3 regions of the Companilactobacillus allii genome follow, and region 3 is predicted to be linked to each of the others. Evidence: predicted binding sites of a transcription regulator. Region 3 holds the regulator's gene; each other region holds the start of a gene.
The links. The regulator NrdR, encoded in region 3, represses ribonucleotide reductase genes. The targets are predictions, from matches to a motif close to ACACNATATATNGTGT.
Positions count from the first base shown of each region.

Region 1 (8,129 bases), 310 kb from region 3:
AGGGCGCTTTTTTTCATTTTAATGGAGGCGGATCATATGAATGATTTGAATAATAGTAATGGCGGACTTGTTCGAGTGTATAGAAAATATGATTTGCAGAAACTAATACATTCAATTGAAAGAAGAGTTCACTTATGGAAAAGACAGATAAAAAATTAACTTTTAAACATTATATTATTATTGGATCCATGTTGTTTGGGATGTTCTTCGGTGCCGGCAACTTGATCTTCCCAATTCATCTAGGACAGTTGGCTGGTGGACATTGGTTAACAGCTGGCTTGGGATTCTTGTTAACTGGAACATTATTACCCTTATTAGGAATTATTGCTATCAGTATTACACGTTCCACAGGAATCTATGATTTGGCGAAGCCAATTGGTCATCGCTATGCATCGTTTTTCATGATCTTGACATGTGCCACTTTAGGACCTTTGTTTGCGACTCCAAGAACGGCCACAACACCATTTCAAATCAGTATCGCTACACATATTAGTGCTAGTCAGGAACCATGGTATTTACTAGGATATTCATTGATTTTCTTTTTACTTGCAGGATTTTTCTCTCGTAAACCAACAGGGATTGTTGATGCAATTGGTAAAATTCTAAATCCAGCATTTTTGATTCTTCTAGCTATTATTTTTGGGATTGCCTTCACTAATCCAATGGGTTCTGCCTCTAGTGCACATATTACTAGTGATTATCAGAATGGAGCTTTATTGAACGGATTTTTGCAAGGGTACAACACGATGGATGCTTTAGCAGCTTTGTTGTTTGGTATCGTTGTTGTTACATCGATTCGTAGTTTTGGCCAAAATAAACCAAGTTCAATTGCTAAAACTGCTGCTAAGTCGAGTTTGTTGAGTATTGCGCTGGAAGCATTCATCTACTTAGTTCTCATCTGGATCGGGGCAACTTCATTGACACATTTTAAGATTTCAGCCGATGGAGGGATTGCCTTTTCCCAAATTGCCAATCATTTTATGGGACTACCTGGTGAGATAATCCTAGCCGTAATGGCAACTTTAACTTGTTTAACAACTGCAGTTGGTTTGCTTACGTCATTTGCAGAAGCACTTCATGAAAAGTTCCCTAAGATCTCATATAAGTCTTGGGACATGATCTCATGTATTGCCTCATTTCTAATTGCTAATATAGGTCTAGAACAGATCATTGCTTGGTCGACTCCAATGTTAATGTTCTTGTATCCATTAGCTATTACATTGATCATCTTGTCAATTGCATCACCATTGTTCAACCGTGATCCGATAGTATATCGACTAACAACCATTTTCACGATCATTCCAGCTTTGATAGATGCATTGAATTCTGTACCAGCAATTATTTCAGAACAAGGATTTGCACAACAGATCTTGAAATGGGATCAAATGTATCTGCCATTTGCCAAATACGGGATGGATTGGTTGTTGCCAGCCTTGATTGGATTATTAGCAGGGTTGATCATTCATTATGTTCAACCCAGCATTAAACGTTCAAAATTAAAAACTGAGTAACAAATTTGAGGAGACGAAGTCAAGTAGATTTCGTCTTTTTTAATGAGAAAATTTCGTGTCAAGTACTTGAAATTTGTCTGGAATGTATAATTAAAATAATCATTGCTTATCAAGCGATAAGCATATTAGAATGGTAATTGCGGATTTAAAAAAAACAAATTGAATTAAGTTGAATCAAAATTTAATTCCAAAAAAAATTATTTGGTAAATCAATATTTAAAAATGCCGAGAATAACGGCACTTAAGACTCTGAAAAACAGGTTCACTAATTTGTTGGTCAAATACAATATCTTGTTATATCTCTTGATATGAGATACCATATATTGTGTTGTAACAAATTAATTGGAGTGATACATAATGATGAACTTATTGAAAAAAATCACATTAGATGATGAATTTATAGATGAAGTAAAGAAGAGTGTTAAACCACACTGGGGAGAACTCGGATGGGTTACTTATAAGCGTACTTATGCACGTTTTATTGATGAATTAGGACGTACTGAAAACTGGTCAGAAACTGTTAAGCGTGTTGTTGAGGGTAATATTAATCTTGACCCTCGTTTGAGAGATGATTCATTGACTGAAGAGCAATATCAAAGTCTAGTTGATGAAGCTCATAATCTATACAAGTTGGTTTATGGATTAGCAGCTACTCCTTCAGGTAGAAACCTTTGGATCTCTGGTACAAAGTATCAAGACCGTAATGGGGATGCTTTGAACAACTGTTGGTTCATTGCCATCAGGCCACAAAAGTATGGTGATAGTCATATTCTTCCTAGTTATTTGGATGAAGATCAAGTCGCTGTATCAATGCCTTTCTCATTCATGTTTGATCAATTAATGAAAGGTGGCGGTGTTGGTTTCTCTGTTGTTCCTGACAATATGAAACAAATGCCTGTCGTTGATCAAAGTGTTGACTTAACTGTTCTAATCAGCAAGGATAGCGCATCTTATGATGATTCTATTGAAGCTGGGGCAATTGATCGTGAAGACTGGTTAAAGGATCATGACGCTAGTAAAGCACGTTTTTACAAGCTTCCAGATACTCGTGAAGGTTGGGTAATTGGTAATGCTGAAATGATCGATGCTCACTTTGCATCAACTAATCCTGAAAAGATCAATGATGTTGTCTTGGATATTACTGACATCAGACCAAATGGTGCAAAGATCAAGGGATTTGGTGGTACTGCATCTGGTCCTGTTCCATTAATTGAGATGTTCTTTGATATCAATGAAGTTTTAAATAATGCTTTAGGTAAGAAGTTAACATCAGTTGATTGTACTGATATGGGTAATTTGATCGGTAAAACAGTCGTTGCCGGAAACGTTCGTCGTTCAGCTGAGCTGGCACTTGGTGGAGCAACTGATGATGACTTTATTACAATGAAACAAGATCAAAAGAAACTTTATCATCACCGTTGGGCTTCTAACAACAGTGTTGCTGTTGATTCTAAGTTTACAAAGTACGAACCAATCGCTGATTCAATTACACATAATGGTGAACCAGGGATCGTTAATCTTGAATTATCACGTAACTACGGTCGTATTGCTGATGGATATCAACCAGGAATTGATGATGCCGTTGAAGGTACTAATCCATGTGGGGAAATCTCATTGAGCAATGGTGAACCATGTAATTTGTTTGAAGTATTCCCAGTTATTGCAGAACAACAAGGCTGGAATCTAGAAGAAGCATTCAGCTTGGCTGCAAGATATACTAAACGTGTTACATTCAGTAATTACGATTGGGAAGTATCTCGTAATGCTATTGCCAAGAATCGTCGTATTGGTGTTTCAATGTCTGGTATTCAAGACTGGATCTTGAACACATTTGGTAATCGTGTTGTTACAGGATTCACTGACACTAAAGATGAGTCTGGCGAAGTTGTTAAAAAACCAGTTTATGATAAGAAGATAGTTAAAGAGTTCGATGATTTGTATCATTCAGTTGTTAAGGCTGACGTTGATTATTCACACGAGTTGAATTGCAATGTTTCAATCAAACATACAACAGTTAAACCATCTGGTACTGTTGCTAAGTTGGCTGGAGTTTCTGAAGGGATGCACTTCCATTATGCTGGATATTTGATTCAAAGAATCAGATTCCAAGATAGTGACCCATTGCTTCCAGCTTTGAAGGCATGTGGATATAAAATTGAACCAGATGTTTATACAAAGCATACAATGTGTGTAGAATTCCCAGTTAAAGCCGTTAATGCAGATAATCCTAACTTTGCGTCTGCCGGTAATGTATCAATTGCTGAACAGTTCGCTACACAAGCATTCCTACAAACATATTGGTCTGATAATGCGGTAAGTTGTACCGTTACTTTCCAACCTAGTGAAGCTAAGGAAATCGCACCATTAATGTATCAATATAGACATATTACAAAATCAACTTCACTACTACCTTATAGTGGTGGAGAGTTCAAACAAGCACCTAAGGAACCAATTGATAAGGATGTTTATTCTAAGCGTGTTTCAATGATCAGTGGAAATGTTGCAACTGTTTTTGCTGATATGAATGATAACCACGATAAGAAGGATATCGAATTAGTTGATCAATCCGACTGTGAAAGTGGAGCTTGTCCAATTAGATAATTTAAATAAGCCAGTGTTTACGAAAGTAAATGCTGGCTTATTTTTTTTGAAAAAACTAGTTTGAATGAAAATTTACATAAAATTTACAATAAATAAAAAGGAAATATACATATATATTGCATAATAAGTTGTATTGAAAAACATATATGGGGTGACGAAATGTCTACAATTTTGAATCAGGTATCAAAACAGTACAGTGAAAAAGAAAACATTCTAAAGAATGTCTCTGCTGAAATTGAAACAGGTGAATTCTTCGTAATTGTTGGACCTTCAGGCTGTGGTAAGAGTACTTTATTACGCATGATTGCAGGCTTAACTTCTATATCTGATGGTGAGATCAGTATTGATGGGAAAGTTGTAAATGACTTGCAGCCTAAAGACCGTAAACTGACAATGGTATTTCAAAGCTACGCACTATTCCCATTTTTAAATGTTTGGGACAATGTTTCTTTTGGATTAAAGGCAAGAAATATTGACCAAGCTGAAGTACATCAACGAGTTAATGATGCGTTAGACATGGTTAATTTGAGTGAATTAAAAGATCGTAAGCCACGTGAACTATCAGGTGGACAAAGGCAGCGTGTAGCATTGGCACGTGCTGTTGCTAGCGATGCTAAGATCTGCTTGATGGATGAACCCTTATCAAACTTAGATGCCCAGTTACGTATAAAGATGCGCCAAGAAATTTATCAACTATAAAGAAAATTGGGCATCACACTTATCTATGTTACTCATGATCAAGTCGAAGCAATGACAATGGCTGATCATATTATGGTATTGAACGATCATGAGGTACAACAAATTGGTACTCCTACAGAGATTTATCAACAACCTGCAAATGAGTTTGTGGCTAATTTCTTCGGAACACCATTGATCAATCTTCTTCCAGCTAAACGTATTGATGATAACACACTGAATATTGAAGGAGATTTTACAATTAAAACCAACAAAAAAATCTCTAAGGATGAAGTTAATGTAGGTATTAGACCAGGAGAATTGCAGATCAGAACTAGTGATGAATTAAATGCGAATGCCACTGTTAATAATTCTGAGTTTTTGGGTGACGAAACAATTATTTATGTAACCATGAACAGTGGAAGGGAAGTGCGTGTTCTCATTCCCGGCAAGTCTGTATTTGCACCATATGAGAAAGTGAAGATTACTTCTAGTGGTGATATTTTCTTATTTGATGAGAATCACAAAAGAATACCTTTTGACATGGAGGAATTAGGTAATGCTTAAAACTACAACTCCTGAAATAGAAGAAATTAAGACAAAGACAAAGAAAAAGCATTACTCTTTTTCTTTAAATGCCAAAGATAAGTACTATGCTCTATTATTTTTAGGACCATCACTATTAATCTTGAGTGTATTTGTTTTCTATCCAATGCTTAAGACATTATATATCAGTATGTTTCTGACCAACACGTTAGGTAAAACAACGGTATTTAATGGGTTTAATAACTATACGCAACTATTAAGTTCACCAGAATATATAACCAGCATGATATCAACGTTGATTTATGTATTATCTGTAACGGTTCTTACTGTTTCCATTGGATTATTATTAGCCAACTTAGCTAGTCAGAAGCTAGCTGGAATAGGTGTTTTTAGAACTCTATATTCAATCACAATGGGAGTCTCCGTCTCAGTAGCGGCGATTTTCTGGTTGTTCATTTTTAATCCTTCAACAGGATTCTTTGCGATTATTAGTAACTACTTACATTTGCCAGTGATGAATTGGTTAACAGATCCAAAAATGGCCATGTGGGCAGTTATTATTACAACTGTTTGGATGAATCTAGGTTTTACTTTCTTGATTTTATTGGGTTCTATATCATCAGTTCCAACCACACTATATGAAGCCGCAAGTGTTGAAGGGGCAAGCAATCGTCGTCAATTCTTTAAGATCACGATTCCTATGATCTCGCCAACTTTGTTCTTTGTATCAACAATTACATTGATTGATTCATTTAAGAGTTTTGGATTGATTGACTTGATCACCAAAGGTGGACCAACTAATTCAACTAATATGCTGGTTTATAGAATTTATAAGGATGCCTTTTACAGTGGTAACTATGGTCAAGCTAGTTCAGAGGCCATTATTTTAACCATTATTATTGCTTTCTTCACATTTCTACAATTCAAATTCTTAGAAAAGAGAGTGAATTATTAATGATGACCTCTAATAAACCGAATCGTTTGAATAAATTCTTCAGTTATTTGTTATTGATTGTTTTGGCAATAATCATTTTGGCACCATTCTTTATTGGGATTTGGACCAGCTTTTTACCAACAATGGATATTGCACAAGGTAACTTCTTCAGTACTAAGATTTCATTTGACAACTATGCAGCTGCACTAACGAAGACACCAATCATTAGATATTTAGGCAACAGTTTGGTTATTTCAACATTAACAATGATTGCACAATTAATCTTTTGTTCTATGAGTGCTTATGCTTTTGTTTTCTTGAAGTTCAAATACCGTAATGCAATCTTCGTTTTGTTCCTTATAACGATGATGCTTCCGTTTGAAGCAGAGATTATTCCCAACTTTACAACTGTTAAGAATTTAGGAATGCTAGATAATTATTCAGTGTTACTAATTCCTTTTTTAACATCAGCTTTTGGTACATTTATGCTTCGCCAAGCATTCATGCAGACACCTGCAGAATTAAAAGAAGCTTCTGATATTGAAGGGTTGAATCATTTCCAATTCTATTGGAGCATCGTACTTCCATATAACAAAATCAGTTTAATTACGCTGGGTGCCTATAGTTTCTTAGGTGCATGGAATCAATATCTTTGGCCAATGTTGACAACGTTTAGTAACAACTCTCGACTGATTCAAAATGGACTACGTCAATTACAATCAGAAGAGACATTTAATGATTGGGGAATGATTCAAGCTAGTGCTGCAATAATCGTTATCCCAACGATTATTGTCTTGTTTATTGGTCAACATTATTTCAAATCTGGTATGAATGAGGGCGCTGTAAAATGAGCAAGAAACTAAATAAGTTTTTAATTTCCGTAACTCTTATAATAGCGGCAATAGTATTGGGAATATTTACTACTAATAGGCCAGTTAAGTCGTCATCATCGTCAGACCGAATCCCGATTGTATTCTGGCATGAGATGGGTGGACCGTCAGAAGATGCACTTGAAGAAGTGGTAAATGGATTTAATAAATCTCAAACGAAGTATAAAGTCATCCCTAAATACCAAGGTACATATGATGAAGCAATCCAAAAGATTCTTCAAACTCATGGTACAAATACTTCACCAGCAATTTTTCAAGCATTTGATATTGCCACAGCACAGATGATTCACAGTAAATTTACAACTCCCGTACAAAACTTTATCGATAAAGATAAGGACTTTGATATTGAGAAGATTGCTCCTGCCGCAAGATCTTTTTATTCTAACGGCGGTAAGCAACAAGCTATGCCGTTCAATACTTCACAACCGGTTCTTTATTACAACGCTTCATTATTGAAGAAGTATAATATTACACCACCACCTGTATCACCAACATATTCAGACATTACACGTGTGGCTAAACAATTATATGAACGATCAGACCACAAAACTAAAGGATTGACCGTACAAATATATGGTTGGTTATTGGAGCAGGCTACGACAAATTCAGGTCAAACTCTTGCTAATAACAATAATGGACATACAGGTATCCCAACTGAAGTTAAGTTAAATAATGGTTCAACTGTTAAGTTTATGGAATGGATCCGTGAAAACATCAAATCTGGAGATTTCATAAACTACGGTTCTGGTGCTAGTGCTGGTGCCAACCAAACTGCTGGATTCTTATCTGGTAAAGTTGGTATGTTTATCCAATCTTCAGCAAGCATGGGCCAATTGACGAAGGATAATCCAAATAAACTTGGTATAACATACTTCCCACATCCTGATAATCAAAAGGCCAACGGTGTTTCTATAGGTGGTGCAGCACTTTGGATTTCAAATGATAAATCAAAGGCTGTTCAACAAGGTGCAT
Region 1 is NZ_CP019323.1:1,374,445-1,382,573, forward strand. It holds gene brnQ (branched-chain amino acid transport system II carrier protein) at 135-1,511, shown strand; gene nrdJ (ribonucleoside-triphosphate reductase, adenosylcobalamin-dependent) at 1,872-4,112, shown strand; partial or broken gene BTM29_RS06700 (ABC transporter ATP-binding protein) at 4,272-5,354, shown strand; gene BTM29_RS06705 (carbohydrate ABC transporter permease) at 5,347-6,288, shown strand; gene BTM29_RS06710 (carbohydrate ABC transporter permease) at 6,288-7,118, shown strand; gene BTM29_RS06715 (ABC transporter substrate-binding protein) at 7,115-8,129, shown strand, end outside.
Region 1: a site for NrdR is predicted at 1,825-1,840, ahead of nrdJ (ribonucleoside-triphosphate reductase, adenosylcobalamin-dependent). Genes of this name have one in related genera too.

Region 2 (8,129 bases), 200 kb from region 3:
TACTAGATGCAAAACGTGCATCCCCTTTTACATAAGTAATATCTGTCTGTGATCGTTTAGCAATTTGTTGAGCATATGCCAAAGACTTTTCAGAGAAGTCTAATCCAAAAGTTTTCTTAGTTCCTAATCGTTTCCAAGATAACGTATCTGTCCCAATATGACATTGAAGATGTAACAAGCTCAAGCCACTAACGTTATGATTGGGTAAGAATGGTTTCAAAACTGCATAGTCATGTTGTACTGTTGTCGTAATTTGAGTTTTATCCTTGATCAAACTATCAACATCATAAAATTTGGAATTAATGTGTACTTTAGCTCAATCGTCCCAATTGGCTTGATTATCGAGTATTTCTTGATCAATATTTTCTGGCATATTAAGAGTCCTTTTAATTTTTTATTTAAAATAATGGTTCGCATAAGATGTCACTTTTTTAATATATTCCGCTTTATCTTTATTATAGGATTGGCCATGTTCTGCACCCTTTACTACCCATAGTTTCTTTGGATCATTAGCATTTTTATAGTTTTCATAAACATTGCTAACTGGTACAAAAGTATCCTTTGATCCATGGATCAAAAATAGTGGAACATGACTCCTTTTTAGTGTGTCCTTAGTATTTGCTTCATAGAAGTTATATCCAGCAAATATCTTAGAATAAATAGCTGCTGTTGGAACTAATGGGAAGCTTGGTAAATGGAACATTTCCTTTAATTGATAATTCAATTCACCAGAAATCGTTGAATAGCCACAATCCTCAATAGCCCATTTTACATTTTGTGGTTGTTTTCCCAACGTATACATTACAGTAGCAGCACCCATACTGATACCATATAACCCAATCTGTGAACCTGAACCATTCTTCTTATTAACACGACTTATCCATCCCAACATGTCGCTTCGATCTTTCCAGCCGTAACCTGCATACTCACCGCCACTAAGACCAAAGGATCTATTATCAGGAGCCAAGACATTGTACCCTGCATCATGGAATATTTTAACGAAAGAACCCATATACTTGCTGGCACTACCATATCCATGAACAACGATCACTGTTTTATTAGTCTGTTGTTCAGCTGGTAAATATCTAGCCTTTAAAGTCAAACCATCTTTGGATTTTTCTGTCCAAATCTTTTGGTCTTGATCATTGAACCACTTATTATTTCCCTTCAGTGGCCCTGTCGCCAATGTACTAGCGTAGTTGCCTTTCTTAAAGGCATAGTTAAATAGATACGCTCCACCAGCTAAATCAGCGACTACAAATACTCCTACCAAACTTATTAAGGTAATCTTTAATATTTTTTTCCCAAACATATGAACTAACCCACTTTGTATTTAATCTTCTTGTAAAGAATATATTAATTTTGTCCAAAAAAAAAGTCGAGTTTTTACACTCAACTTTTGATTAATTATTTAGTTCATCTGTTGCTTCACATCTTCAACATCAGCAGTTGAAGCAGAATCAACTTTATGGAACCAGTGAATATGTGAATCGAAGAATGCAATCATATCATTCATGAAGTACATAATGTAAGTCAAGAATAAAACAGGACTAGCATCTCCTTGAGCTGCTGTAACACCCCAAAGGATAATTGACATAACACCTTGAACTGTCCAGAAATAATACTGTTCACGGAAACGCAATGTACATAACAATGCCCCCGTAAAACCAATAGCACTAGCAACTGAATCAATAACTGGTCTAGGACTGATGAAAAGATTTGTATCCATCAAATATAAAAGACCCCATGATGCAAAGAAGAATAAGGCTGTAAGTAACCATTTTGTACCTGTAAGACCATGGATATGTTTCTCGGCATCTTTTGCCCATTGTGGACTAATTAATACTGGAATATCCAAAAGAATAATATAACTTGTTTGTAAAATAACATCAGCGAAGTTCTTAGCGTTAATTGCTACGAATATATATATAAGTGCTGAAATCAAACCTAAAACACCATTCAATGGTTTTGCATTAGTAATTGCAACTGTACATGTAAATCCTAAAACACCGGCAAACCATGTTGCAACGGCAATACCTGACATACTGTGTGATAGTGTTGAAGCTGTTATGGCACCCAAACCAAACATTAAAAGCATGTAACTTTTAAAACTCCAACCCTTCATTTGTTCGACATACCACTTTGGGCTAAAAATACTTGTCATTTAATCCTTCTCCTCACTCTTATGGAACTCATTTGTTCCCCACATATTTGAACAACAGGTAAAATCATACCACCAAGTTATAGCATTCTGAAAGACCTTTGCCTAAATTAATTTTCGTGAATAATAGCACAATTGTAATATAGCCCAGTCTTATAACGATTTGACTATTAAATTAATTTTTCTAATAATTGGTACTACATGTAGTATTTTGTATATCTGGTACATACCATATATAGAATACTAAAAAAGTTCCCCGTAGGGAACTTCAAATCAAAATATTAAATTTCTAAATTTTACCTACTAAGTCACTACTTGGAACAATTGTCTTCTCACCGGGATGCCAATTTGCAGGACAAACATTATCACCGTTCTCTTCTACAAATTGTGCTGCTTCTAGCGTTCTTAAGATTTCTTTGGCATTTCTACCAATGCCCATAGCATTAACCGTATAAGACTTAATTACGCCCTTAGGATCGATAATGAACACACCACGATATGTTTGACCACTCTGTGAATCTAACAGATCAAAGAAATCAGCTAACTGGTGCTTTTGATCAGATAACATTGGATATTCGATTTTACCAATACCTTCAGTATTTTCAGCCCAAGCCATATGTGAGAATTCACTATCAACAGATACTGAATAAATTTCAGCATTATTTTGCTTAAAATCAGCGTAGTTTTTTTGTAGATCCTGTAATTCAGTCGGACATACAAACGAAAAATCTGCTGGGTAGAAGAAGAGAATTGACCACTTACCGAGTAGATTCTTCTTATTATAACTTATTAATTCACCATTATGATAAGCTTTTACATCAAAATCAGGAATCTCTTTGTTTATGTAATTCATTATTGTACCCTCCTATATTAATTACATTTTAATACAATGTGTTATTTAAATATAGAGTGAACAAAATTCTCTGTTAGAATATATATATCAAACTTATAGGGGTTTAAATCATGGATGCTGAACAACAAATCGAAGAAATTCGTAATTTTTCATATAAGAAAATGGTGACCGATCACACTGGTCATAACTTTGATCATATAAAACGTGTTGTAAAAATGGCAACTAAATTACAAAAAGAAGAAAAGACTGACAAAATAATAACCATTGGTGCCGCATATCTACATGATGTTGCCGATGATAAATTGGTCTCTGACCCACCGAAACTAGAATCAGAAATCAGAGAATTTCTACATGGTATCAAACTCAATGCAGAACAAATCGAAGAAATAATGTACATTACTCATAATCTTTCCTTCAGTAAATCATTGAGCAAGAATCCACCGAAGCTTTCTCTTGCTGGACAAGTCGTTCAAGATTCAGACAGATTGGATGCAATTGGAGCGATTGGAATTACAAGAGCAATCTATTATGGTGGAGTAAATTCTGAGACCATCTATGATCCAACTATTAAACCACGTGAAAAAATGAATAAGGCACAATATCGTAATCTTGATAATGAAACTATAATCAATCATTTTTACGAAAAACTGTTAAAATTAACAAGTATGATGAATACGACAACTGCAAAGAAGATTGCGCTGCATCGTCAACAGTTCATGTATGAATTTTTAAACGAATTCAAATCTGAATGGATATCCGAAAAGTAATTAGGAGGAATATTATGGCTTCATTTGCTGAACAAGATAAAGAATATTACGAACACATCATCAGGAATCTAAATGAGCGAGGTGTGACTTTGCCAGACATCGCTGAAATTGTTATTTTTCTTGAAAAGGACTACGTCCCTGGTCTTGATCAAGGAATATCCATTCATGCCATTAAAAAAGTATTGCATAAACGTGAAGCCCAAAATGCCATAATGACTGGTATTGAGCTTGATGTATTGGCAGAAAAAGGCCTATTATCCTCACCAATGCAACGAATCATGAAAACTGATGAATCAACTTATGGTATTGACGAAAATATGGCTATAACGTTGGCTAGTTTATATGGATCCGTATCTGTTACAAACTACGGTTACGTCGATAAACTAAAGCACGGTATATTATCGAAATTAAATGACAAATCAACTGGGAAAATCAATGTTTTCTTAGATGACTTAGTTGGTGCCATTGCTGCAGCGGCATGTGGTTGGTTAGCACATAATGAAAATGAAGTCGCAAAGTTACTTGGTGAAGGTGAATAGAAATATTCTTACTAAGAATCTAAAAAATTAAAGATAGTTCACAAATCATTCCTATAGGGGGAATCTTCATGCAAACTGGGGAAATTATTTTAGACAAAATTTCTAAAGAATGTACTATCCGAGAAAATCTTAAGTCCATTCCATTTATACATTACTTTTCTAATGATTTTATGGAACACAATACAATGTACTTTTGTATCGAAAATTTCATGGAATATGTCGGTATAACTGACATCACTACTTTACAAGAAATTGATCAAGGCCACTTTGACATGATCGTTAAAGAGACGACAAACTTTGACAATTGGAATGAAATGTTAAATTGTGCCGGTAATGAATACTATCAAATAAATATGCAAAAGGGATTTGTCAATTAAACGACAAATCCCTTTTTATATTAATCAACTAATAAAACGGGTATCTCTGCTTTTTCAGAAACGTATCTAGCAACCGATCCGATAAAGAATGTTTCAAGTGCGTGCTTACCTTTCTTACCTAAAACAATCAAGTCTGCCTTAGTGTTTTTAGGTACTTCAGTCGATATAAATACTCGTGGATCTCCCTTTTCACAAATGACATTGTACTCTATCTCTTGATTTTTTAACTGCTGCTCAGCGACTTTTAAGTGTTTCTTTGTTTGAGCTTCCAAATCATTGACCATTGGCATATATGAGACACCAACACTAACAGGAATATTATTAGTATTCACAATTGAAACTAGCTCAATTGAGGAATCAAATTTGAGTGCTAGCTCCATACTGACATCTAATGCCCTATAAGAAATTGGACTACCATCGATAGCTACAATAATTTTTTCAAACATGATTTCTCTCCTTTACGACTCATAATGTATAGTTCCTAATTTAAGATTACAGAATTGCGAAAAATCACACAAGAAATATGCTGAATAGAAATAAATAAGTTCATAAATTGTACAAAAAAAGAGATAAGGCGGTTTGACCTTATCTCCATATTAGTTGTAGTGAACAGAAAATGGTTGCAATACATTATCTGTACTGCAAAAATATCATACCACCTATAGACAAATAAATCATTATTTAAAACATATTGTCGTGTATTTGTAACCTTCCTGATATAAAAGTTCAGCTATGCATTTTTAATACTATATCAAGTCGTTTGTAAATTAATTCACGATTATTAATGATATATTAATATATATAATCAAATAAATTATAGAGGGGTTTATTATGAAAAAAACAATGCTTTCAAGTTTAGTTGCACTGTCTATTATGTTACTGGGATCAACACCATCAATTGTCAACGCTGACACGACCACCACTGGTAATATCAGTAAGGATAAAGGAGTAGTAACTACCAATGAAATTGCAACACTTTATTCATTAAATAATAACAGACTCAAACGTGTTAAGAACCGAGCACTCTCAGATGGATCCTCATGGATTTATAGCAAGTCACTATCTGGAATAGATGGAGAAACATATTATCGTGTTGCAACAAACGAATGGGTCAAAGCAAGTTCACTATCAAATATTAATACCAAAAGTTCAAATAATTCTTCACAACAATCTAATAATCAAACTGTAGATTCTGCTGTACTTGATAAGGTTGTTGGAAACTCAAATTCAAAAGTTTACCATACTTATGGACAAAAAAACTTCAAAATAAGCACAAAAAACGTTGTCTACTTTAATACAGAACAAGATGCAATAAACGCTGGATTTCATAAATCACAAATCTAATATTGCATCTAGTATAAGTTATTTTTAGGAGGCAATGACTATGCATAAATTTATCAGTTGGGGACTAATACTTGCTACAAGTTTGACTCTTGCTTCTTGTTCCAACAATACTAGTAATACTAATAGTTCTAAAAATGGTACATCTAGTTCCGTGAAAAATAAGAAGTCCACTACTAGTTCTAAGAAAAAAACAGCTAAAAAGAAAACTGATGACAAAACAAAATCAGTTAAAGATACTACTAAAAAAGAACAAGATACACAGACTACTAATGATCAAGAACAAAATACTACTCAACAAACAACACAACAAAACCAGAATAATTCACAGCAACAAACTAGTACAAATACTGACCAACAAAACACTACTTCAAATTCTGGAATATCATATGACGAAAATACATTGACAGGATTTTTAAATAAATACGGTGTCTCACCTGTTTTGTACAAAACACAACACGGAATGTCTACTTATGATGCACTTAAAAACACCCCTGATTACATGGAGACTTTCGGCGAGCAACAGACAGAAAGTGGTATGGATAGAGGCTTTTTAAATAAAGATGGCTCATCAAACAATCAGTATAGTTATGATGATGAAGAATCTGACACTACTGGTGACTATGATACTGGCAACTACGATTACGACAATTCTGGATATTAATAAGCCCATTGGGGCTTATTTTTTTACAAAAAAATTCTGAATTTGATATTCAGAATTTTTAATAACTATAATAAATATTTTGCATCCATTTTATGATCACACGATGTCAAAATTTTAGGACCATCATCAGTGATTACAATAGTATGTTCATATTGACAGCTTAAACTGCCATCAACCGTGCGAACAGTCCAACCGTCATTTTCATCTGGTTCACTGCAATCAAAACTACCCACGTTGATCATAGGTTCAATAGTAATTGTCATGCCTGACCTTAAACGTGTCCCGTGACCCGGTCTGCCATAGTGTGGCACATCCGGTGCCTCATGCATCGTAGGACCAATTCCATGTCCAACATAATCACGAACAACTCCGTAACCTTTATTCTCAGCATACTCTTGAATGGCAAAGCCAATATCACCAATGCGATTACCAACAACAGCCTGATCAATTCCTAAATAAAGTGACTTCAAAGTCACATCCATCAATTGTGAAACCTCATCTGAAGCTTTACCGACAACAAAAGCATGACAAGCATCACTTAAGTAGCCCTTGTAGTCAATAACCGTATCAACCTTGATTAAATCTCCCTCTTTAACAAAGATATCCTTACTTGGACAACCGTGACAAATCATGTCATTTACACTTATACAAGTGGAATACTTGTAGCCTTCAAAGTTCAATTCGCCCGGTGTGGCACCGTGTCCAACAATATATTTATAAGAAAAGTTGTCGATATCAAATGTTGATTGTCCGATCTTTATATATGATTCCAATTCATTGAACAATCCAGCCAAGATATCCCCTGCCTCTTGCATCCCTTGAATCTCTCGCTTCGATTTTAATGTTATCATTCTTTTTCTCCAAAAAATAATTTTGTACTGCCTCTCCAAATGTCTTTTAACTCATTAACTATATCCACTTCACACGTAAAAAACAACATACTAAACTTAATAACTATTTATCCAATTGCTTCAACAAAATCAAATCACGTTGTTTGTCATTGCCCAATTGAAATACATGATCACGTATCTGTTTGAAACCCATCTTTTTATAAAATCCTTTTGCTGCTTCATTGTGCTCCCAAACACCTAACCATATTTTGCTTCTATTCGATTTAGCCGCAACTTCAAAAGCATACTTAATCAGTGTAGAACCAAATCCATGTCGCTTGTATTCTTTAAGTATATAAATTCTTTCTACTTCCAAAGAACCAGGTGCAACCGAATCAGACTGTGCCTGATCAATATTGAGCTTAAGATATCCTACAACCTTATCATCAGACATCAAGAACCAAAAAGTCGTTCCCGAGGTATTTATTTCTGATATTAATTGATTTTTTGAGTAGGCATTATCAAGATAATCTTTCATATTTTCACTAGTATTATCAGCCCCAAATGTATCCTTGAAAGTTTCCCTACTAATTTCAC
Region 2 is NZ_CP019323.1:1,878,606-1,886,734, reverse strand. It holds partial or broken gene BTM29_RS09350 (class I SAM-dependent methyltransferase) at 1-373, opposite strand, end outside; gene BTM29_RS09345 (alpha/beta hydrolase) at 395-1,312, opposite strand; gene pnuC (nicotinamide riboside transporter PnuC) at 1,412-2,164, opposite strand; gene BTM29_RS09335 (peroxiredoxin) at 2,451-3,014, opposite strand; gene BTM29_RS09330 (HD domain-containing protein) at 3,125-3,781, shown strand; gene BTM29_RS09325 (phosphatidylglycerophosphatase A family protein) at 3,796-4,320, shown strand; gene BTM29_RS09320 (hypothetical protein) at 4,389-4,697, shown strand; gene BTM29_RS09315 (universal stress protein) at 4,718-5,143, opposite strand; gene BTM29_RS09310 (sunset domain-containing protein) at 5,529-6,041, shown strand; gene BTM29_RS09305 (hypothetical protein) at 6,082-6,702, shown strand; gene map (type I methionyl aminopeptidase) at 6,768-7,553, opposite strand; gene BTM29_RS09295 (GNAT family N-acetyltransferase) at 7,657-8,129, opposite strand, start outside.
Region 2: a site for NrdR is predicted at 2,356-2,371, ahead of pnuC (nicotinamide riboside transporter PnuC). Genes of this name have one in related genera too.

Region 3 (8,129 bases):
TGAATCTTTCCATAGTTGAAACGATACCACGGTGAATCATAACTGGTCTATGTTCTTCACCATCTGAGCCGACATATGTCAACTTGAATTGTTCTGGTTGCATGAAGTCAAGTTGGATTGTTGATAATGTTTCATCATTACCTAGAGCAGTCTTTGTTTGAACATCAAGCTTTGGACCATAGAATGCAGCTTCACCTTCTGCTTCATAATACTTAAGGCCAAGATCATCCATAGCTGCTTTAAGCATTGATTGTGATCTGTTCCACATTTCATCATCATCAAAGTACTTTTCAGTATTAGCTGGATCTCTGTAACTTAGACGGAATGAATAGTCTGTAATATCAAAGTCTTTGTAAACTTCTACCATTAATTGAAGTGTACGTTTGAATTCTTCCTCAATTTGATCTAAAGCAACGAATGTATGACCATCATTTAAAGTCATTTCACGTACACGTTGTAATCCACTCAAGGCACCAGATTTTTCGTATCTGTGCATCATACCTAGTTCGGCTATACGAACTGGTAATTCACGATATGAACGAATGTGATGTTTGTAAATTTGAATATGTGAAGGACAGTTCATTGGACGTAATTCAAGCATCTCGCCATCACCCATGTCCATTGGTGGGAACATGTCTTCACGGTAGTGTTGCCAGTGACCTGAAGTCTTATAGGCATTTAAGTTCATAAGGATTGGTGTGTAAACGTGTTGATAACCCCATGCAACTTCCTTGTCGATGATATATCTTTCAATAACACGACGGATAGTAGCACCATTTGGCATCCAATATGGAAGACCAGCACCAACTTCTGGATCAACAAAGAACAAGTCAAGATCACGGCCGATTGTTCTATGGTCACGCTCTTTAATCTCAGCACGACGTTTTGTATCTGCCTCAAGGTCGTCTTCCTTATAGAAGGCTGTACCGTAGATTCTTTGTAACATTGGGTTACTTGACTTACCTTGCCAATAAGCACCAGCAACTGACAATAGATTGAAGTGTTTCAAATCTTTCATGCTTGGAAGAAGTGCATCATAACCAAAATCAACAAATCCATCTAATTTATAAACTGGAATCTGAACGGATTCGATTGCATCAATCAATGATGACTTGTATGGGTCATCTTTGAACATTTCAACAAGTTCTGATTTGTCCATCAATACACGTTCAATTTTGTCATTATTCTTAACGATCTTATGCATACCATCTGCAATTTTTTCTAATTCATCAACACTGATTTGTCCATCTTTATCATCAGTATCAACATAGAAGCCATCATCATTAGAAGCTTTTTCACCAAAGTGAAGTCCCTTCTTAAATTCAGCTGCAGCTGCGCTAAATACTAAACTAGCAGTGTTTCTCAAAACCTTAAGTGAATCTTCATCATCTTGGCCGGCAACGATTTCAATCTTACCGTCTTGTTTTATTTCACGTTCGATATCAATTAAAGTACCGTTTAATTTACCAGCAACAGCCTTTTTTCCAAGTGATGTACTAATTGATTTAGCAACATCTAGAACAGTAGTGCCTTCATCAAACTCCTTAACAGAATCATCTGGAAATGTTAATTTGATTTTTGACATATGTCTTCCTCCTAATTTTTGGCAACAAAAAAACGTCCCTAAAGTATATACACATATATGTTGTATACATACTTTAGGGACGCATTTCTACGCGGTTCCACCCACATTAAAACTGTACAAAAACAGTTTCCACTCTACTGGTTATAAAGTAACCGACACTTATACAGTTGTTAATGAAAGTGGTAACTTCAGTAATGGGTAAGCTTTCAGTAAACGCACCCTCCCTGAATAGAACCGAAGTGTTGTCTTTCATGAGTTCATTGAAACATTTCTATGATCATTTTGCAAGACTATTTTTGAAATCTTTTATTCGGACCACTAACAATGACTTCTTTTGAAAGATATTTTATACGTTCCATAATTCGCTGTGCCTTTACTGGCTCTTCTTCTCCACGCTGATTAATAGACAGGTGTTTCTCCAGATTAGACATTGTGAAATTAGATGAAAAAAATGTTGGCATATTTTCTTGCATACGATATTGCAAAATGACTCCAAGAACTTCATCACGGATCCAACTAGACATTGAATCCGCTCCAATATCATCTAACATCAGAATTTCTGCTTCTTTAACTTTATTTACTTGAGCCAAAACATTATTTTGACCAATTGAATTTTTCATTTCAATTGCAAAAGTTGGAAAATGCATAATAGTTGTCTTTACATCTTTTTTGATCAATTCATTAGCAATTGCACCCAATAAGTAAGTTTTACCGACACCGAAATCTCCAGCCAAATAAAGTCCTGGAACAAAATTACCTACGTCGTAGTTCTCTATAAAGTCAACAGAAGCACTTAAAGCATCTAACCTACCGGACCCATCATAGTCATCCAATGTGGCTTTCCTTATATCACTAGGCATATTAAGCAATACAAATTTAGACTCATAACTACTCTTTCTTTCTTGAACCTGAGTCTTCTTATTTGGAGCATAAACAACTTCAATATTGTGATTACTTACAACTAATTGTGGGACATATCCCTTAGACAATTCGTTGGGATGCACCTTATGATTGTAGAATTCATAAATACTAGCCGCACTAACCTCAATTGCTTCAGGATTGATTTTGTCTTTATTTTTATTTATAAAATCTTGTACATCTTTATCATTAAAAGCTTGTTCCATCAATTGACTGTACTTTTTATCTGAATCTCTGGATTTTAAAAACTCAGATATACTGTTTCCCAATTTTTCCATAGCTAGTTGTCCTTACTTCTCATTTTTCTGAGTCTTTCCTGTAGTTCATCTTGTTTCTTTTTAGCATCGTCACTTTCAGATGACTTAGATACTACCTTACTCCAATCAGTTCCCTGTTCAACACGACGACTACTTTTATTATTGTAACGGCGTTTTGGATTACGTGGTTTCGTTTGAAAGTCGTGTAATCTTTGCAAAGCTTGTTCAGGAGTATCAACATGATTTTGTTGCCAATCGTTAGCTACAGTTTCCATCAAAGCAACCGTCAAAGTTGGTGAATTTTTCAAAATATAGTCAACCATTATATTCAATACAGATGGTGACAAATAAGTCTTCATGGCCATATCACGTAAAGCGCGTGATTCAGCAGCACCAGTAAATCCACCACTTTTTTGTTTCTCTGCAGCTAAAAAGTCGGCTGGTGCAAGAGATTTAGCTTGTTGCACTAATAAATTATCTGCACGATTCAAATTATTGTTGGATTCATCTAGATTGGATTGATCTGATTCTTTAACTTCTGTATTTTTAACAGAGATATTAGCATTACGGGCAAATCTATCCTGTACTGATTTCTTTAATCTTATCGGATCAATTTTGTGATTTACAATATCACTGGTTTGACCTATCACATCACTTAATGCAATTTCATCTATTCCATAAAACGCATGTAAATCAATTACTAGCTGTTGATTTTCAAGCAGATTTTCTCTACTGATTTTAGCAATTTGCTCAATTCTATCACCAATAAGATTCCAATCTAATTCAGGAATCGCAGTCTGTTTGATTTCAGGTTGTTTTTTATCTTTGATTTTATCAAATTCATTTTGAGCATCGTTCACAGCAGATGGAGTATTGATCAAGTCTTCATTGCCTAATTGGAATACCTCTAGAAAATCCTTACTGGTCTCTTTTGCATCATTCAAAATTTCATTAGATTGGAAATATTTTTTTACTAATTTTTTATAACTTTTATCACCAATTTGTTCATACAAAAAAATACTCATTAAATCATCCTTGAAGAATTCACGGGGAGATAACGGCTCATAAAGCTGATAAATATAATATTCTCCAATATTATCCTTTTTTTGATAAGTGCGAATCAAACCGAGTGCTTCAGCTTTAATCCGTTCACTATAAAAAGTCTGTAAATCAATATCTAATAAACTAAGTAACTCGTTATGACCTTGACGATCACTAATCAATTCCTTGTTAGGAATCTTTTCCCACAATAACAAATAAATACTGAATGCCCTCGTTCCAAGTAATGGCAAATAAAGATCCGTCAATACATGACGTTCATAATCGTTTATTTGTCCATGTGGAAGACACCAGTATCCTGTTAATGGAGTGAATTTTGCCGAATCATAATTAAACTCTTTGGCCAACTTAACACTTCCTAATTCTTCTTATCTGATTTATTTTCATTGCCATCATTGGCCATCATTTCCTGAACTTCTTTCATGAATCCATTCATATCTTTGAATTCACGATAAACACTAGCAAAGCGAATATAAGTAACATCATCAACGTCAGCAAGTATCTTCATTACATATTCACCAATCGTCTGTGATCCAACCTCATTTTCACCAGTAGCTCGAATTTGATTTTCGACCTTATCAACAATACCATTCATTTGATCAATCGTAACTGGTCTTTTTTCAGCAGCACGTACTAATCCACGTAACAACTTTTCACGACTAAATTCTTCACGATTACCATTCTTCTTAATTACCAATAACGGAGATTTTTCAATTCTCTCAAAAGTTGTGAATCTTGTTCCGCAATACTCGCACTCTCGCCTACGTCTTATTGCACGTCCCTCATCACTTGGACGACTATCAACAACTTTTGATGAATCATGATGACAATGTGGACAAATCATATCATCAGCCTCTTTTCTATATCATAATTTTTTGAGTAAATCATCTATTTCTTTATTTAAAAAGTCTAAATCTTTAGAATTATCAATTACAAAATCAGCAAGTTGCCTTTTTTTGTCCATTGACATTTGTGAATCGATTCTTTGAATAGCATCTTCATTATTAATCTTATCACGTTGTTTCAATCTCTTCAGTTGAATATCCATAGGTACATAAATACTAATAACTCCTGAAAAGTATTCTTGGTACTTGGATTCAAATAACAATTGAATTTCAAATATGGTTATTTTTTTATCGTTTGATTTACGAACTTCTTCTATTGTATGTAGAATTTGCTCACGAATCAATGGTCCAGTTATATTTGTTAGTCTTTTAAGTTGTGATTTTCCTGAGAAAACAATTGAGCCTAATTTTTTTCTATCCAAAGTTTTGTCCGGTAATAAAATATCATCACCAAATTCAGCGACTATTTGAGACAAACCGATTGTTCCTGGTTTTACAACATCCCTTGCCACTTGATCAGCGTCGTAAACAACGCATCCCTTTTCCTTTAGTAACTTGAGCACAGTGGATTTACCGGCAGCAATTCCACCCGTCAATCCATATATTCTACTCATTTAACTACCTGACAATGTGGGCAAAAGTGCGTACCGCGACCACCAACTTTGATTTTTTCAATGTTATTACCACATCTTGAACAAGGTGTACCCTCTTTACCATAAACATGGAGAAAGTCTTGCATATGACCAGCATGTCCTGTTGAATCCAAGTATGATCTAACAGTTGATCCACCTTCAGCAATTCCCATCTTCATCTCTTCATTAGAATACTTCAAAATATTTTTAATATCTTCATCACTTAGATGGTTTGCCTTAGTTTCAGGGTGAATCAATGCATTCCATAATACTTCATCAACGTAAATATTACCCAATCCACTCATAACTGACTGATCTAGTAAGACAGTTTTTATATCTCTTCTATGTCTCAGTATTCGTGATTTTAAATTGTCAAAAGTAAATTCAGTAGATAACGGCTCCGGCCCTAATTTGGCGATTGATCTGTTATCAATTAGATCAGACGTTCTCCATAACTGCATTCTTCCAAATTTTCGAACATCATTATAAATCAGCTTTTGACCATTATCCAAAGTAAATATTGCATGTGAATGTTTATCTATCATGCTTGGATCACTCGATACACGATATTTACCTTCCATTCGAAGATGACTAATGATTGTAAATCCATTATCTAAATGAATCAATAAAAATTTAGCACGACGTCCAATATCTTCGATAACGCTACCAGTTACCATATCAATAAATTGTGATACATCACCTGTAATTAGATTTTGATACCTTATCTCCACATTTGTGATTTTTCGACCTTGGATTTGAGACATCAATCCACGTCTAACTATTTCTACTTCTGGCATCTCAGGCATATTTTCACCCACTTCATTCAAATTTTACTAATTTATTTAGCTTCATACCAACTCTTGCCGTGTGCAAATCCAACTTTTAATGGAACATCCATTTTTACGGCAGAATCCATAACACTTGGAACTATTTTTTCTAACAATGGGATTTCTGATTTTGGTGCCTCAAAAATCATTTCATCATGAACTTGCAATAACAAATTAGCTTGCAGGTTCTCATCTTTAATTCTCTTTTGCATATTAATCATGGCAACTTTAATAATATCAGCAGCACTACCTTGAATCGGTGTGTTCATTGCTGTACGTTGCGCAAAGTTTCTAATATTAAAATTCTTCGAATGAATATCTGGCAAATATCTACGACGATGCATGATTGTTTCAACATAGCCATTTTCACGTGCAAATTTAACAATATCTTCCATATACTTCTTAACACCTGGATATTGTTCAAAATATGAATCAATGAATTGTGCAGCTTCTTTACGAGTTATACCGATATTTTGTGACAAGCCATAATCACTAATTCCATACACAATACCAAAATTAGTTGCCTTAGCCTTACGTCTCATATCTGGAGTAACTTCATCTGTGCTATCTAACCCAAAAATTCTCATTGCTGTATGGGCGTGGATATCATAGTCTTCCTTAAATGCTTCTTGCATATTCTCGTCTCCAGAAATATGTGCCAGGACACGTAACTCAACTTGAGAATAATCAGCAGAAAACATCTCCCAATCATCGTCTTGTGGTACAAAGGCTCGCCTTATCTGGCGACCTTCCTCGACTCTAATCGGTATATTTTGTAGATTTGGTTCAATAGATGACAATCTACCTGTTTGAGTTAAAGTCTGTTGATAAATTGTATGAATTCGATTATCAGGTTGAATAAACTTTTGTAAACCAACAGCATATGTAGAATTTATCTTAGAAATATGACGATAATCTAATACCTTTTGAACTACTGCAGATTTATCTTTTAATTTCTCAAGTACATCAACAGCAGTTGAATAACCTGTTTTAGTCTTTTTAATAACTGGAAGCTTCAAATCTTCAAACAAGACAACGCCTAATTGCTTAGGTGAATTTATATTGAATTCTTGACCTGCTTCGGTATAAATTTGTTGTTCAATATCGTCCAGTCTCTTGGCAAAATCATTTTGCATTTCTTTCAAACGTGTTGCATCTACTTTGACACCTTTGATCTCCATACTTGCCAATACATTTGATAAAGGTAATTCAATCTCATCATATAAACTATCCTGATCATTTGCCTTCAATTCTGAAAACATCTTATCATGTAAAATATTGATAACTTGAGCTTTTTGACAAAGAAAATTCAACAATATTTGTTCATCTTCAGGTATAGCTTTTTTAACACCTTTACCATAAAACTCATCCTCAGTAGGTAATTGATGTCCATAATTTTGAGCAACAATACCAATATCTGTTTTATTGTCATTAGTATCCAATAAATATGAAACTAATAACATATCAAAGCTAATACCGGCTAATTCACAACCATATCTACGTAACAAAGCAACTGTTTTTTTATTATCGAAGATATATTTTTCTTTACTATCATCTGCAAGCCAATTTTTTAATTTGTCATTTTCTAAAATAGCAATATCTGTCGTACCATAATAATGACCGTTACTTTCAATTACCAATCCAATGATCGGTGAAACGTGATAATTTTCTCCAAAACTCTCTACAATAAGGGTTTGTGGTTGTTCATAATTATAAATTTTCTCAATGGCTTCATCATTTAATTCAGAGAATTCTATTTTGGGAAGTTCCTTAGTACTACTTTCAACTTCAACATCCATTTTCTCTAGGAAAGAATTAAAATTCATTTTTTGATAGAACTTAATTAGTTGTTCCTGGTTATCACCTTGATATTCAAGGTCACCGATTTTTAATTCTACGGGAGCATCACAGTTAATCGTGGCTAATTTCTTGCTTAAAAATGCTTGAGCTTTATCATTGATCAGATGTTCCTTTAGCTTACTTTTCTTCATTTCATCAACATGTTC
Region 3 is NZ_CP019323.1:1,680,578-1,688,706, reverse strand. It holds gene thrS (threonine--tRNA ligase) at 1-1,585, opposite strand, end outside; gene dnaI (primosomal protein DnaI) at 1,876-2,781, opposite strand; gene BTM29_RS08205 (DnaD domain protein) at 2,784-4,166, opposite strand; gene nrdR (transcriptional regulator NrdR) at 4,178-4,663, opposite strand; gene coaE (dephospho-CoA kinase) at 4,685-5,278, opposite strand; gene mutM (DNA-formamidopyrimidine glycosylase) at 5,275-6,114, opposite strand; gene polA (DNA polymerase I) at 6,135-8,129, opposite strand, start outside.